Regions from separate parts of the Streptomyces sp. SID5464 genome, predicted to be linked through region 1. Evidence: riboswitches for the same ligand, from Rfam matches in the RefSeq annotation. Region 1 holds a riboswitch; the other holds the start of a gene.
The links. Region 1 has a riboswitch for cyclic di-AMP ahead of GTY47_RS06900 (C40 family peptidase). Riboswitches for the same ligand answer to the same signal wherever they lie in the genome.
Positions count from the first base shown of each region.

Region 2: it holds a riboswitch for cyclic di-AMP, as region 1 does, so the genes downstream of both, GTY47_RS35855 (LysM peptidoglycan-binding domain-containing protein) here and GTY47_RS06900 (C40 family peptidase) in region 1, are expected to answer to the same signal.

Region 1 covers NZ_WWIQ01000007.1:55,624-59,640, reverse strand. Annotated here, with positions in the region: gene GTY47_RS06905 (membrane protein) at 1-665, opposite strand, end outside; gene GTY47_RS06900 (C40 family peptidase) at 743-1,912, opposite strand; cyclic di-AMP (ydaO/yuaA leader) riboswitch at 1,921-2,094, opposite strand; gene pcrA (DNA helicase PcrA) at 2,385-4,017, shown strand, end outside.
Region 2 covers NZ_WWIQ01000074.1:22,686-26,702, forward strand. Annotated here, with positions in the region: gene GTY47_RS35850 (polyprenyl synthetase family protein) at 1-860, opposite strand, end outside; cyclic di-AMP (ydaO/yuaA leader) riboswitch at 1,363-1,537, shown strand; gene GTY47_RS35855 (LysM peptidoglycan-binding domain-containing protein) at 1,543-2,310, shown strand; gene GTY47_RS35860 (Cof-type HAD-IIB family hydrolase) at 2,274-3,122, opposite strand; gene GTY47_RS35865 (GNAT family N-acetyltransferase) at 3,309-4,017, shown strand, end outside.

The sequences.
Region 1 (4,017 bases):
CTGTCGGCGCTGATCAGCCGTGCCCCGGCCAGCGCCGAGATGGCGAGCGCCCCGCCCGCGAGCCAGTGGTCGCCGCGCCCCTCGGCCACCTGCCGCACGTCGAAACGGGCCAGGGCGAGGACGTACAGCACGAGCCCCAGCCAGAACAGCACCAGCGCCGCGTGGGCGAGCCAGGCCGCCGACTCGGCAGCGGCGAGCGTGGCGCCGAGCACGGCGAGCCCCTGCGTGGCCGTGCAGCGCGCGAACACCGTCCCCGGTCTGCGCCGCTCCCCGTCCTGCGCGGGGATGGCCAGCGGCACGGGCCAGAGCAGCACGGCAAGCACCAGCAGGGCCGCGGCCGTAGCCTGCGAGCCGGCCGCCGAGAAGCCCGCGCCCAGGACGGCCGTCGCCGCCACGGTGATGAGAGCGGCCGTCGCCATGGTGTCCACGAGGCCCGGCACCCGCGCGTACGCCCGCCCTCTCGTGCCGGCCGGCAGCAGCCGCAGGGTGAAGTCCGCGGCGAGCACCAGCCAGGCGGCGCAGGCCAGGCCGAGGGCGACACGGGAGAGGACGGCGTACCCCGCCAGATCGATACCGACCGACAGGGTGCCGGTCGCCAGCACGGCAGCGCCGGCGGACGGCGCACGCTGCGCCCACCAGTCGGTGGAGGGGGAGGGGCCCGGCATGGGCCCGATGCTAGGAGGCGCCGCGCGCGATATGAGCGGGGCACGCGCGCGGGCGCCTCAAAAACGCGCGAGCGCCCTCAGGCCGGCCGCACCACGCTGTGGATGGCCGACTCGCCGTCGTAGTAGATCGACTCCTCGCGCACGTAGGTGCCGGGCTTCGGGGCGTGGATCATCATGCCGTTGCCGATGTAGATGCCGACGTGGGTGACGTCGTCGTAGAAGAAGACCAGGTCACCGGGCTGGGCGTCGGTCAGAGAGACCGTGGTGCCGGCGTTGACCTGGTCGTAGGTCGTGCGCGGCAGGGTGACGCCCGCGGCCTTCCAGGCGGCCTGGGTGAGGCCGGAGCAGTCGTAGGAGCCGGGGCCGACGGCGCCCCAGACGTACGGCTTGCCGATCTGGGCGCGGGCGAAGGCGAGCGCCTTCTCGGCCTTGGTGGCGTACGAGGAGTCGGCGGGGGCCGTCGAGGAGGACGAGCCGGAGCCCGCCGACGCGGAACCGCTGTCCTGCTGCTGGGCGGCCTCCTCCTGCGCCTTCTGCTGCGCGGCCTGCTGCCGGGCCAGCTCGTCGGCCTTGCGGGCGGCCTCCTGCTGCTTCTCCCTCTCGATCGCCGCGAGCCGCGCCTTCTCCTCGGCGGTCAGCTTCGACAGCAGTTCGCGCGCGTCGGCGAGCTTCCGCTGGACGGTGGCCTTGGCCGTCTTCAGGTCGCCCTGCGTCTCGGTGAGCGTCTCGAGGCTCTCGGTGGCCTCCTGGCGCTTCTTCATCGTCTCGGACTGCTGCGTGACGTAGTCGTCGACCGCGACCTTCTGGCGGCCGGTCATCCGGTTCATCAGCTGGGTCTGGTCGAAGTAGTCCTGCGGGGTGTCCGCGAGCAGGAACGTCGCCGTGTCCGGGGCGGAGGCGCCGGTGCGGTACTGGGCGGCGGCGAAGGAACCGAGTTCCTCCCGTGCCTCGTTGAGCTTCTGGGTGCGCTTGGCGACGTCGTCGAGGAGGGTGTCGACGCGCTTGCGCTGCTTGGTGGTCTTCTCCTTGGCCGAGTTGTACTTGTCGGTCGCCGACTCGGCCTGGCGGTACAGGTCGTCGACCTTCTTCTCGACTTCCTCGAGACTCGGCTTGTCGTCGGCCTCGGGGGCGGCGTTGGCCGACTGGGACAGCAGGGCCACGGAGGTGAGGGCCGCCGTTGCGAGGGCGGGGGTCCGTATGCCTGCGACGCGCGTACCAGCGGGACGCGACTTGCGGTGCGACGCCAAGGGAGGCGACTCCTTCCATGCTCCGCCTACCGGGTTAGCTGTCGGGTTCGGGCGGGTACATCGGAAGGGTTGCCCTACGGCCATCTCCGCGAAGGGAGTCGGGCCGATTCACCCCGGAGTTCTCGGTTGGGTCCCCGGCTCCGGCTGCCGCTGCGGCACACCGGACTCGGCGGAGGCCGCGCGGCCCGGCGACGTTCGCCGGTGGGGGTCGTGCGGCCTGCCCGCACGGTAGCCAACTCGTGTGGCCCTTGTGAAGGTTGATGGGTGATATGCCCGATACATTTTCGTGACCTTGTCCCGGAGCGTCGCCGAGCGTGATCGGTCGAGGGGGGTTGGTCACGAGTCGTCCATAATCATGACGGTCATAGCAGGCTGTGATCATGCGGGGATGCACGGTGACGAGGGGGGCGTTCGGGCGATGTTCTCAGGGCGGCGGCGGGCTGTCAGTGGGGCGCCCTAGACTCGGAGAGCGATGAGCAGCCTCTTTGACGACAGCTTCCTGGCGGACCTCCAGGCCCAGCGGGGCCCCGCGGACGAGCCCCCGCCGCCACCCGAGGACGATCACGTGCCGGAGCCGGTTCCGGACGATCTGTTCGGCGGGAAGTTCGACGTGCCCCCGGACAGGGACGCGTACTACCGCGACGGCGCCCCGCGCCCGGTGGTGGACACCGCCGCCCTCCTGGAGGGGCTGAACGACAACCAGCGCGCCGCCGTCGTGCACTCAGGTTCCCCGCTGCTCATCGTGGCCGGCGCCGGCTCCGGCAAGACCCGCGTGCTCACGCACCGCATCGCCCACCTGCTCGCCGAGCGGGGCGTGCACCCGGGCCAGATCCTCGCGATCACCTTCACCAACAAGGCCGCGGGCGAGATGAAGGAGCGCGTCGAGCAGCTCGTCGGCCCGCGGGCGAACGCGATGTGGGTGATGACCTTCCACAGCGCGTGTGTGCGCATCCTGCGGCGCGAGAGCAAGAAGCTCGGCTTCACGTCCTCCTTCTCGATCTACGACGCCGCCGACTCCAAGCGGCTGATGGCCCTGGTCTGCCGCGACCTGGACCTCGACCCCAAGCGCTTCCCGCCCAAGTCCTTCAGCGCCAAGATCAGCAACCTGAAGAACGAGCTGATCGACGAGGAGGACTTCGCAGCCCAGGCCTCCGACGGCTTCGAGAAGACCCTCGCCCAGGCCTACGCGATGTACCAGTCACGGCTGCGCGAGGCGAACGCCCTCGACTTCGACGACCTGATCATGACGACGGTCAACCTGCTGCGCGCCTTCCCCGACGTCGCCGAGCACTACCGCCGCCGCTTCCGGCACGTCCTGGTGGACGAGTACCAGGACACCAACCACGCGCAGTACGCCCTGGTCCGCGAGCTGGTCGGCACCTCCGAGCACCCTGTCGACGTGCCGCCCGAGGCCGAGATCCCGCCCGCCGAGCTGTGCGTCGTGGGTGACGCCGACCAGTCGATCTACGCCTTCCGCGGCGCGACGATCCGCAACATCCTCCAGTTCGAGGAGGACTACCCGGACGCGACGACGATCCTCCTGGAGCAGAACTACCGCTCCACCCAGACGATCCTCAGCGCGGCCAACGCGGTCATCGAGCGCAACGAGTCCCGGCGTCCCAAGAACCTCTGGACCAACGCGGGCACGGGCGCGCAGATCACCGGCTACGTCGCCGACACCGAGCACGACGAGGCGCAGTTCGTCGCCGACGAGATAGACCGGCTCACGGACGCCGGCGAGGCGAAGGCCGGCGACGTCGCCGTGTTCTACCGCACCAACGCCCAGTCCCGTGTCTTCGAAGAGGTCTTCATCCGCGTCGGCCTGCCCTACAAGGTCGTCGGCGGTGTCCGCTTCTACGAGCGCAAGGAGGTCCGGGACGTCCTGGCCTACCTGCGCGTGCTGGCCAACCCGGAGGACTCGGTGCCGCTGCGCCGGATCCTCAACGTCCCCAAGCGGGGCATCGGCGACCGCGCCGAGGCGATGATCGGCGCCCTCGCCCAGCGGGAGAAGATCAGCTTCCCGCAGGCGCTGAAGCGCGTCGACGAGGCGTACGGCATGGCCGCGCGCTCCACCAACGCCGTCAAGCGGTTCAACACGCTGATGG
Region 2 (4,017 bases), on a different contig from region 1:
AGGCGCAGGGCCTCGGCGTGCCGGTCGTCGTCGGTGAGGTCGGAGTCCAGCAGCTCGCACAGGGCGATGTCGTCCGCGAGCCCGAGCCGGGCCGCGCGCTCGCGCAGCCGCAGCACCGGCAGCGTGGGGATGCCCTCGCGCAGGTCGGTGCCGGGCGTCTTGCCGGACTCGTGGGAGTCGGAGGCGATGTCCAGGACGTCGTCCGCGAGCTGGAAGGCGACGCCGAGCCGCTCGCCGTACTGGGTCAGCACGTCCACGACCGTGTCGTCGGCGCCGGACATCATCGCGCCGAACCGGCACGACACCGCCACCAGCGAGCCGGTCTTGCCGCCCAGCACGTCCAGGTAGTGCTCGACCGGGTCGCGGCCGTCCTGCGGTCCGGCCGTCTCCAGGATCTGCCCGGTCACCAGCCGCTCGAACGCCTCGGCCTGCACCCGCACCGCCTCCGGGCCGAGGTCGGCCAGGATGTGCGAGGCGCGGGCGAAGAGGAAGTCGCCGGTGAGGACCGCGACGGAGTTGCCCCAGCGGGCGTTCGCACTCGCCACCCCGCGCCGCACGGCGGCCTCGTCCATCACGTCGTCGTGGTACAGCGTGGCGAGGTGGGTCAGCTCCACGACGACGGCCGACGGCACGATCCCGGGCGCGTACCGGTCGCCGAACTGGGCGGAGAGCATCACGAGCAGCGGACGGAACCGCTTGCCGCCGGCCCGGACCAGGTGCTGGGCGGCCTCCGTGATGAAGGGCACCTCACTCTTGGTGGCCTCGAGCAAGCCTTCCTCGACAGCCGCCAACCCGGCCTGGACATCGGCTTCCAGAGCCTGGTCCCGCACGCTCAGCCCGAACGGCCCGACGTCGGTCACGAGGGGTCTCCTGTCTGCTGGTGTCTGCCGGTGATTACGCGGTTTGTCGATAGGTCGCTGCCATCACTCGAGTCAGCGTATCCGGTCACGTTTCGATCACCACCAGCGCCCAGGGTTACAGGCCGGGTGGTATCCGATCACGACCGCTATGTTTTCGATCAGCTCATAAGAGCAGACATTTATCGACTTACCGGGAGGTAGCGAACTATGCACGATTTGCCGTAATGAGTAAGCGAATTCCCCTTGATGGAAATTGCCCCACGGACTCGTGATCAGTGAGTTCAATCACGTCTTCCCCCGCGACACCCCACTCCGACAGCGCCCCGTACCCCCTTCCGGTGAACGCGAGTTGAGCCTTGGCTTCCGCAAAGGATCAAGTACCTCATTCCCCCCTGACCAAGGTCAACCACCTCGATATGTGACTCCGGCGCTTGTTCCCGACATGTGCTCTCGCATACGTTCCGGGCCTGTCCGGCGGACGCCGAATCCTGCCGCCGCCCGGACTCCCCACAACCGACTCACTCACGCAGGGCAGGAGCGGGGGACCCAGGTAAGTCGCCGGTCCGCGCAGCGGAACGGCTCGGGGTGAAGCCGCGTACGGCACACAGCGCCGTAGGCGGCCGGGCACCTCCCGGCCCGAACCCGACAGCTCACCTCGCAGGCGCCGGAGAGGAACATCGCCATGCCCCGAGGCAAGCACCGTCGCCCCAGAACCAGCCAGATCACCCGTCGCGTCGTGGCCGCCGGCACCGGCGGAGCGGCACTCACCCTCCCGCTGCTCGGCGCGACGCACGCCAGCGCCGCCGAGCCGGCCCAGAGCGCAGAGTCCGTGTCGCAGGCGGCCCAGCCCGCCAAGTCCCTCACGTACACCGTCACCAAGGGCGACACGCTCTACCGCATAGCGGAAAAATACGACGTGTCGGGCGGCTGGAAGCAGCTCTACAAGGACAACCGCGCCGCCGTCGGCGACAACCCGAAGCTGATCCACCCGGGTCTGAAGCTGAAGGTGAAGACGGCCAAGGCGGACGCCGTGAAGAAGACGGCGACCAAGGCCTCCGCCCCCGCCAAGCCGGCCGCGAAGCCCGCCGGTGGCGTCGCCCAGGCCACCCAGGCCTCGGCGAAGACCTACGCCAACAACCTGGACGGCTGGATCCGCGAGGCGCTGGACATCATGGCGCAGAAGGGGATTCCGGGTTCGTACGACGGCATCTACCGCAACGTCATGCGGGAGTCGTCCGGCAACCCCCTGGCGATCAACAACTGGGACTCGAACGCCGCCGCCGGCACCCCGTCCAAGGGTCTCCTCCAGACCATCGACCCGACCTTCCAGGCCTACCACGTGGACGGCACGTCGTGGGACCCGTTCGACCCGGTCGCCAACATCACGGCGGCCTGCAACTACGCGGCGGCCCGCTACGGCTCGATCGACAACGTCAACGGCCCGTACTGAGCCGTCCCGCCCAGCAGTCGTTCGAGGACGACGGCGATGCCGTCGTCCTCGTTCGACAGGGTGATCTCGTCGGCCACGGCCTTGAGTTCGGGATGGGCGTTGGCCATGGCGACGCCGTGGGCGGCCCAGTCGAACATCGGGATGTCGTTGGGCATGTCCCCGAAGGCGACGGTGTCCGCCGGCCGCAGCCCCAGGTGCTCGGCGGCCAGCGCCAGGCCCGTCGCCTTGGTGATCCCGCACGGCTGGAGTTCGACCGTGCCGGGCCCCGACATGGTCACCGTCGCCAGTGAACCGACCACCGACCGGGCCGTCGCCGCCAACTCGTCGTCCGTCAGGTAGGGGTGGCGCAGCAGCACCTTGCTGATGGGCTCGCCCCACAGCTCGTCGCGCCGGTCGACCCGTACCGCCGGCAGGGTCGGGTGCGGCATGAGATAGCCCGGCTCGATGAGCGTGAGCCCGTCGACCCCGTCCTGGTCGACCGCGGCGTACACCTGCCCCACCTCGGCCTCGATCTTGCCGAGGGCGGTCTCCGCCAGCTCCCGGTCCAGGGTGATGGACCACAGCAGCCGGTCCGCGCCGGCGTCGTACACCTGCGCGCCCTGCCCGCACACCGCGAGCCCCGTGCAGCCGAGGTCGTCCAGGAGCGGCCGCACTCTCGGCGCCGGCCGGCCCGTCACCACGAGGTGCTGGGCACCGGCGTCCGCCACCCGCGCGAGCGCGGCGAGGGACCGGTCGGACAGGGTGTCGTCGCCGCGCAGCAGCGTCCCGTCCAGGTCGGTGGCGATGAGTGAATATGCGATGGGTGCGGCCATGATCAGAGAATACGGACAGCGCGCCCTTTCGTTTCATCGCGCGGCGGGCGCCGATTGCCCGGTTGAAGGCCTCTGCACCAGTTGGCAACAACATGGTCCGCTACCTACCGTCGAGGCCGTCTCGGGCGGTACCTTCCAAGTGTCCAGGGGGGACTTGATCGGGGGGTCGGGTTGAGCAGTGGACGTGTGCGTGTGGCTGGGCCCGGGGAACTCGGCGAGGGGGAGAAGGAGCGTTGGCGCGCGCTGCGCGCGGCGGCGGAGACACCGCGCAACCCCTTCATGGAACCGGAGTTCACCGAAGCCGTCGGCCTGGTGAGGCCCCAGGCGCGGGTCGCGGTGGTGTACGAGGGGCTGGAGCCGGCCGGCTTCCTGCCCCATGAGCGGGGCCCGTTGGGGCAGGGCCGGGCGATCGGGCTGGGCGTCTCGGACGCGCAGGGCGCGATCCTGCGGCCCGGCCTGCGTCTGGACACGGGCGAACTGCTGCGGGGCTGCTCGCTGTCCAGCTTCGCCTTCGACAACCTGGAGGCCGAGCAGCGGCTGTTCGTCCGGTACGCGGCCGAGGAGCACGCCACCTACGTCATCGACGTGGAGAAGGGCTACGAGACGTACGAGTCGGTGCTGCGCGCCCAGTCGCCGAAGTTCCTGAAGACCACCCTGGCCAAGGAGCGCAGGCTGGGCCGGCAGGTCGGCGAGCTGCGGTTCGTGTTCGACGAGCGCGAGCCGGCCGCGCTGCGCACGCTCATGGGATGGAAGTCGGCGCAGTACCGCAGGACGGGCCGCCGGGACCGGTTCGCCCAGGAGTGGATCACACGGCTCGTGGGGCGGCTGGCCGAGACCCGGGCGCCGGAGTGCAGCGGCACGCTGTCCGTGCTGTACGCCGGCCAGCGCCCGCTGG